Arthrobacter globiformis: one gene and its partner. The protein of the gene in region 2 binds, or shares a complex with, the protein of the main gene of each other region. Links are inferred from orthologs where the notes say so. Each region holds a gene or a part of one and is shown on either strand. Other genes may lie near its edges.

Evidence for each region. The genes of interacting proteins can lie anywhere in the genome.
Region 1: the proteins of uvrB (region 2) and pcrA are in contact, whole or in part, in a crystal structure (PDB 7EGT), measured with the Thermus thermophilus proteins. The link is inferred for Arthrobacter globiformis from one-to-one orthologs. Residues at the interface, in WP_096411307.1 of Thermus thermophilus: Glu23, Leu25, Arg26, Asp27, Gly28, Glu29, Arg30, Phe31, Arg55, Glu326, Asp327, Phe328, Glu379, Ser382, Gln383, His398, Gly400, Arg401; in WP_096412145.1 of Thermus thermophilus: His654, Arg656, Phe657, Gln666, Asp668, Glu669, Lys680, Arg681, Leu682, Ser683, Lys685, Tyr686, Ala687.

What each region holds. Positions count from the first base shown.
Region 1 is NZ_JAUSZX010000001.1:1,185,289-1,189,219, reverse strand. What follows is about bases 302-3,423. They hold pcrA (DNA helicase PcrA), read right to left. Parts: upstream 3,074-3,423; coding sequence 530-3,073; downstream 302-529. Other genes in these bases: QFZ23_RS05555 (inositol monophosphatase family protein), read right to left, coding at 3,172-3,423; QFZ23_RS05565 (hypothetical protein), read right to left, coding at 302-476. Outside these bases: more of QFZ23_RS05565, read right to left, coding at 1-301; more of QFZ23_RS05555, read right to left, coding at 3,424-3,931. UniProt on the Escherichia coli protein: A helicase with DNA-dependent ATPase activity. Unwinds DNA duplexes with 3'-5' polarity. Translocates on single-stranded DNA with 3'-5' polarity. Initiates unwinding more efficiently from a nicked substrate than double-stranded DNA.
Region 2 is NZ_JAUSZX010000001.1:2,777,826-2,781,633, forward strand. The notes cover bases 411-3,409. They hold uvrB (excinuclease ABC subunit UvrB), read left to right. Parts: upstream 411-859; coding sequence 860-2,959; downstream 2,960-3,409. Other genes in these bases: coaE (dephospho-CoA kinase), read left to right, coding at 411-799; QFZ23_RS12990 (TerC family protein), read left to right, coding at 3,197-3,409. Also shown: more of coaE, read left to right, coding at 1-410; more of QFZ23_RS12990, read left to right, coding at 3,410-3,808. UniProt on the Escherichia coli protein: The UvrABC repair system catalyzes the recognition and processing of DNA lesions. A damage recognition complex composed of 2 UvrA and 2 UvrB subunits scans DNA for abnormalities.

The DNA.
Region 1 (3,931 bases), 1.6 Mb from region 2 along the record:
GAGACGGGCCCGTTGCGCGTGCCCTTTGGCCCGTACTCAGCCTCCATCTGGGTGACGCCGGACCGGCATTCACCGTACCCGGCCCGGCTGGGCGTCAGGAGTGCCGCGCCGCCCAGATAGCCGAGCCCGGTTCCCGAGCAGTCGTCACCGACGTCCGTTGCTGCCGGTGCGGGATACACCGCGAGCTCGCAGTGCGCCACGGGCACGGTTGCCAGTTTTTGGTTGTCGGAATCGCTGAAGTTGTTGGTTTCGTAGGGCAGATTCAGGTGCGGTCCGCGGGCTGAGGTCAGGGCGCACACCGCGTTCCGGTCCGCGGTGACGAACGCCAGCACGTCTTCCCCTGCGGCAAACCCCGCGGGGTCTGTGAGCGGTGCCTGTTTCAGCTGCTCCATGGCTGGCAGCGGCGGCGGAGGGGTGTACTCCGGATCCGCGACGGTTACTGAACAGCCAGCCAGAGTCAATGAAAACAGCGCCATCGGGAACAGCAGCGCCCGGCCTGCAACGCGATCCAGGCGCCGCACCGGCACGCTCAGGCGTCGATCTTGGTCAGCGGCGCGTAACGGAGCAGCAGTCGCTTCTCGCCGACGTCGAACTTCACCTTAGCCACGGTCTTGTCCCCGGCGCCTTCGACGGCGAGCACGGTGCCGTTGCCGAAGCTGGTGTGGTTGACCTTGTCCCCCACGCTGACCGCAATGACTTCCTTCTGCGGCTGCACGCGGTTTTTCGCGACGGCGGCCGGAACGTCGGCGTTGAAGCCCGCGGAGGAATCGGCCCGGGTGCCGCGGGCCGATCCGGCGCCCCAGAAGGATCCGCTGTACCGGCTCGATCCGATGGCGGCGTCGCTTCCCCAGCCGCCGGCCTGCCGGCTTGTGCCCTCGCGCTTCCATTCGACGAGCTCGGAGGGGATTTCCTCCAGGAACTGGCTGGCCGGGTTGTACTGGCTTTGCCCCCACATGTTGCGGACCTCGGAACGCGTGACGTACAGGCGCTTCCGGGCGCGCGTCAGTCCCACGTACGCGAGGCGGCGCTCCTCCGCCAGTTCCTTGGGGTCCGTTGCGGAACGCTGGTGTGGGAAGAGCCCGTGCTCCATGCCGGTCAGGAACACCACGGGGAATTCGAGGCCCTTGGCCGTGTGCAGCGTCATGAGCGTGACCACGCCCAGCCGCTTTGCCTCCGCCACCGCGGCGTCGATGTCCGCACCAGGGGCGTCCGGGATCTGGTCAGCGTCGGCCACCAGGGACACCTGCTCGAGGAAGGCGCCCAGGGATCCTTCGGGATTGTCGCGCTCGTATTCACGGACGACGGCGACAAGCTCGGCGAGGTTCTCCACCCGGGACTCGTCCTGCGGATCGTTGCTGGAGCGCAGCGTGGCGAGGTAGCCGGTCTGTTCCAGCACCGCCTCGAGCGCGGCCGCGGCGCCGGAACCTGCGGCGACCTCGGCGAGGTCGTCCAGGAGCTTCACGAAGCCGAGCACCGCGTTGACGGAGCGGGTGGCCATGCCGGGCGCCTGGTCGGCGCGGCGGGCCGCAGCGATAAAGGACGTGCGCTCCCGCTCGGCGAGGGCCGCCACGGCACCCTCGGCCCGGTCCCCGATCCCGCGCTTGGGTTCGTTGAGGACGCGGCGGAGGTTGACGTCGTCGTCCGGGTTGACCAGCACGCGCAGGTACGCCAGGGCGTCCTTGATTTCCTTGCGCTCGTAGAACCTGGTGCCGCCCACCACTTTGTACGGCAGCCCCACGCGCACCAGGACGTCCTCGATGGAACGGGACTGGGCGTTGGTGCGGTAGAAGATGGCGACGTCGCCGGGGCGGAGGTTGTCCTCGTCCTGGAGCCGGTCGATTTCCTTGGCAATGAACTGGGCTTCGTCGTGCTCGTTCTCGCCCACGTAGCCGATGATCTTATGGCCCTCGCCCTCCGCGGTCCAGAGCCTCTTCTCGGGGCGGTTGGGGTTGCGGGAGATTACGGAGTTGGCCGCGGTCAGGATGTTCTGGGTGGAGCGGTAGTTCTGCTCCAGCTTGATGGTGCGGGCGTCGGGGTAGTCCTTCTCGAACTCCACGATGTTCCGGATGTCCGCGCCGCGGAACGCGTAGATCGACTGGTCCGAGTCGCCGACGACGGTCAGCTCCGCCGCCCCCGGCCCCTCGCCGACGATTTCCCGGACCAGGGCATACTGCGCGTGGTTGGTGTCCTGGTATTCGTCCACCAAGACATGCCGGAACCGGCGCCGGTAGGAATCTGCGAGCGCCGGGAAGGCCCGGAACATGTAGACCGTCTGCGCGATCAGGTCATCGAAGTCCATGGCGTTGGCCTGGCGCAGCCGCTGGGTGTAGCCCTTGAAGACGTCGGCCACGGCGCTTTCGAACGGGTCACTGTGGTTGGCGGCGGACGCGAAGGAGTCGTCGTCGATCAGTTCGTTCTTGAGCGCGGAAATCTTGTGCTGGATGGCCTTGGGCGCGAACTTCTTGGGGTCCAGGTCCAGGTTCTTGGCCACCAGCGTGATCAGCCGCAGGGAGTCGGCGGAGTCGTAGATGGAGAAGTTGGAGTTCAGGCCGACGTTGGCGGCCTCGCGCCGCAGGATCCGGACGCAGGACGAATGGAACGTGGAGATCCACATGGCCTTGGCCCTGCCGCCAACAAGCGCCTCGATGCGTTCGCGCATTTCCGCGGCGGCCTTGTTGGTGAACGTGATGGCCAGGATCTCGCCGTGGTGGGCCCGCTTGGTGGCAATCAGGTAGGCGATCCGGTTACTGAGGACGCGGGTCTTGCCGGAGCCGGCTCCGGCCACGATCAGCAGTGCGCTGCCGGAGTGTTTGACCGCTTCCTCCTGCTGCGGGTTCAGGCCGGCCAGCAGCGCCCCGGCGTCAGGGAGGTGGTGCCGCGCATGCTCCTCTGCCGGGCCCCCACCAGCCGGTCCGGCCGCGGGGCCGCCTGCCGGGCGGCCCGCGGGTTCACCCGGGCCGCCGCCGAACCCGGGCGCCATCAGCCCTGTTTCGGGGCGCGACTTGGTGATGGCACCGGCGTGGGAACCAGCCTTGAACGGACCGTCAGCGTAGGGGTCAAACAACATATCCATGGTGACTACAAGTCTAGGCGGTGGGGCTGACACTGGATTCCGCCCTGTGGATAACCCCGCTGCGGGGAGGTCCCGACGGGGATCCGGCGAACGGACATCTAGTCGACAGAGCCTGACTCGAGGGCGGCACGCAGCTGGTGCACCGCCGTCGTTCCTCCCGCCATGAACCATTCCAGGCCGTTGACGTGGACGCTGCCGGCAACGCCGCCGGCGGCCGTCACGATCGCTTTTCCGGGAAGCCAGTCCCATTCGGGGCAGCTGTGCTGGAACCAGCAGCCAAGCTGCCCGTCAGCGACGCGACCAAGGTCGCACGAGCCAGATCCGAGCATCCGCAGCGTCGCGGCCGAGGTCGCGGCGGCGTGCCACGGCATGGCGCACATCGGGTCGGAGAGCCAGCGCGGGTGGATGTAGGTGGCGGCGCCGAGGTGGGACAGGTCGGCGGCGTTGCGGTTGGTTCCGTCCTCCTTGAAGGTGGTGACGGGATCGCCGTTGAGGGTGGTGGCGCGTTGCTTGCCGCCGATCCAGAGTTTGTCCTCCTCGGGCTGGAAAATGGCTCCTAGCAACACATCGGATTCGTCCCTGAGGGCGATGGCTGAGCACCAGTAGGTGGAGCCCTGCAGGAAGTTGTAGGTGCCGTCCACCGGGTCGATGACCCAGGTCCGCCCGCTGCTGCCGTGCACCGCGGCGCCTTCTTCGCCCAGGACGCCGTCGTCCGGGCGGCAGCGCTGCAGCTGCTCCAGCACATACGCTTCGGCCGCGTGGTCCGCGGCTGTGACGATGTCGGAGATCGAGGTCTTGCGCTGGGCGTCGAGGCCGCCCTGCCGCATCAGCAGCGCCAGCTGCCCGGCCTCGCGGACC
Region 2 (3,808 bases):
AATGACTGAAGCGGATGCCCGTTCACGGATGGCCGCGCAGGCGTCCCGGCAGGACAGGCTCGCCGCGGCGGACGTGGTCCTCACCAATTCGGGCACGCGCGAGGAGTTGCTGGCAGCGGTGGACGGGCTGTGGGACGAGCGGCTGCTGCCTTTCGCGCGGAACATCAGCCAGGCCACAGTGGCCGCCCGCAGGGGCGCGCCAGTCCTGGCCACGCCGAACTCCGACTGGCCGCGCCAGGCTGCAGGCCTGGCCGAGCGGCTGAAGGTCGCGGCGCCGGAGGACATCCTGGCTGTGGACCACATAGGATCGACGTCGGTTCCCGGCCTCGAGGCGAAGGACGTCATCGACCTGCAGCTCGCGGTCTCTGATCTCGCCACGGCAGACCGGATTGCGCCCCTGCTGGGTGCCGCGGGGTTCCCGCCCTGGCCGGGCATCCTGATGGACAGCCCCCACGGACGCCACGACCCCGCTGCCTGGTCCAAGCGCCTGCACGGCAACGCCGATCCCGCGCGTCCCGTAAACCTCCATGTCCGGGTGGCAGGTTCACCGGGTTGGCGCTTCGCCCTCTGCTTCCGCGACTGGCTTCGCGCCGACCCGGCCGCACGGGAGAAGTATGCAGCGGAGAAGCGCCGGGTGGCAGCCCTGCACGCCTCCGATGCCAACACCTCCGGCTATGCCGACGACAAGGAGGCCTGGTTCCGCGACGTCGCGGCTCCCGGAATGGAACGGTGGGCCGAAAGCAGCGGCTGGCAGCCGCCGTCGTACGTTTCCGATTCCGCCAACGCGGCCCAGAGGTGACAGGTGCAGCCCAAAGCTGAATCAGGGGTTCCTGTCAGTGGCCGGCGGTAGATTAGATACATGAGTCTTGCGCAGGAGATCAACCGCGTCGTTGCCCCCTTCGAGGTCATCAGCGAGTTCCAGCCGGCCGGTGACCAGCCGGCGGCCATCGCCGAACTCACCGAACGCATCAAGAACGGTGAAAAGGACGTGGTCCTGCTGGGCGCCACGGGCACCGGCAAGAGCGCCACGACGGCGTGGCTGGTGGAGCAGGTGCAGCGGCCCACCCTGGTGATGGTCCAGAACAAGACCCTCGCGGCACAGCTCGCCAACGAGTTCCGCGAGCTGCTGCCCAACAACGCGGTGGAATACTTCGTCTCCTACTACGACTACTACCAGCCCGAGGCCTATGTGGCGCAGACGGACACCTTCATCGAGAAGGACTCCTCCATCAATGAGGAAGTGGAACGGCTTCGCCACTCCGCCACCAACGCCCTGCTGACCCGCCGCGATGTCATAGTGGTGGCCACGGTGTCCTGCATCTACGGCCTCGGCACACCCGAGGAGTACATCGCCGGTATGGTCACTCTCCGCAAGGGCGAGGAGATGAACCGCGACCATTTGCTCCGGAAGTTCGTCGCCATGCAATACGTGCGCAATGACATGGACTTCCACCGCGGCACCTTCCGGGTCCGCGGAGACACCGTGGAAATCATCCCGATGTACGAGGAACTGGCCATCCGGATCGAGTTTTTCGGCGACGAGATTGAAAACATCCACACGCTGCATCCGCTGACCGGTGAAGTGATCCGGGACGAGGAGGAAATGTACGTCTTCCCGGCCTCGCACTATGTTGCCGGGCCCGAGCGCATGGCCCGAGCAATCAAGCGGATCGAAGACGAACTCGCCGACCGGCTGCAGGTCCTGGAAAGCCAGAACAAACTCGTCGAAGCCCAGCGGCTGCGGATGCGCACCACGTACGACCTCGAGATGATGCAGCAGATGGGCTTCTGCAACGGCATCGAGAACTACTCCGTGCACATTGATGGCCGTGCCCCCGGTACGGCTCCGCACTGCCTCCTTGATTATTTCCCTGACGACTTCCTGCTGGTGATCGATGAATCCCACGTCACCGTCCCGCAGATCGGCGCCATGTACGAGGGCGATATGTCCCGCAAGCGGAACCTGGTGGACTTCGGGTTCCGCCTGCCCTCCGCCATGGACAACCGTCCACTCAAGTGGGACGAATTCCTCCAACGCGTAGGCCAGACCGTTTACTTGTCCGCCACTCCCGGAAAGTACGAACTTGGCAAGGCTGACGGCTTTGTCCAGCAGATCATCAGGCCCACCGGCCTCATCGACCCCGAAGTGGTCGTCAAGCCCACCAAGGGCCAGATCGACGACCTGCTCGGTGAAATCAAAACGCGGACAGAGAAGAATGAACGTGTCCTGGTCACCACGCTTACCAAGCGCATGGCGGAGGACCTGACCGACTACCTCCTGGGCCACGGAGTGAAGGTGGAGTACCTGCACTCGGACGTGGACACCCTGCGGCGCGTGGAGCTGCTCCGCGAACTCCGGATGGGCACGTTCGACGTCCTGGTGGGCATCAACCTGCTCCGGGAAGGCCTGGACCTGCCCGAGGTCTCACTGGTGAGCATTCTGGACGCCGACAAGGAAGGCTTCCTGCGGTCGTCCACGTCGCTGATCCAGACCATCGGCCGTGCCGCACGTAACGTCTCCGGACAGGTGCACATGTACGCCGACCGCATCACGGACTCCATGGCCCACGCCATCGAGGAGACCAACCGGCGCCGGGCCATCCAGGTGGCGTACAACACGGAAAGAGGCATCGATCCGCAGCCGCTGCGGAAGAAGATCGCCGACATCACTGACCAGCTGGCCAAGGAAGACGCCGATACCCAGGAGCTCCTCAACAACAACCGCCTCGCCAAGGGCGCCAAGCGGGGCAAGTCCGCCGCCAAGGGCGCGGCCACCGTCCGCGCCGACGGGCTGGCAGCGGCACCTGCAGAGGACCTGGTGGGGCTGATCGAACAGCTGACCGAACAGATGCACGGAGCGGCCGCCGAGCTGCAGTTCGAAGTGGCTGCCCGGATCCGCGACGAGGTTTCCGAGCTGAAGAAGGAACTGCGCCAGATGCAGTCGGCCGGGCACGCCTAAGGCTGACAGGGGCGCGGCCGGTCGGTAAGCCACGGGGCGCGACGTCACCTGGCGCATCGGGCGCCGCCTCTAGGGTAAAGTTGAGGTCACGTAGGGGAGTATCCCAAGCGCTACGAACGTCAGCACGCAGGGCACAGATGCCCTGCCGGGCGTAGCGGGCAGCCACATCAGCACCAAGTGCACAGGTTCGCCGGAGAGACTTACACCGGTTTTCTGTACCCTGCGAAAGGCATTTTTGTGGAACTTCCCGTCTGGTTCGAGGTCGGCTCGTTCGTCGTCCTCGGCATCATCCTCCTCATGGACCTGCTTCTGGTAGTGCGCCGTCCGCACGAACCCTCAATGAAAGAAGCCGGCCTCTGGGTGGCCTTTTACGTGGCACTGGCCCTCGTGTTCGCCGGTGCCATGTTCATGTTCACGGGACCCGAGTACGGCAGCCAGTTCGTGGCCGGCTGGGTGACTGAATACAGCCTCAGCATCGACAACCTGTTTGTTTTCATCATCATCATGGCCCGCTTCTCGGTGCCGCGTAAGTACCAGCAGGAAGTGCTGATGGTGGGCATCATCATCGCGCTGATCCTGCGCGGCATCTTCATCATGCTCGGCGCCATCGTGATCGAACAGTTCAGCTGGGTCTTCTACATCTTCGGCGCCTTCCTCCTCTGGACCGCCTGGAAGCAGGCGCAGGACGAGGGTGAAGACGAAGAGGACAAGGAAAACGCCCTCATCAGCAAGCTCCGCAAGGTCATCCCCATGTCGGAGAAGTTCGACGGCGGCAAGCTGCGCACCACGGTCGACGGCAAGAAGGTGTTCACCCCAATGGTGATCGTCTTCATCACCATTGGCATGACT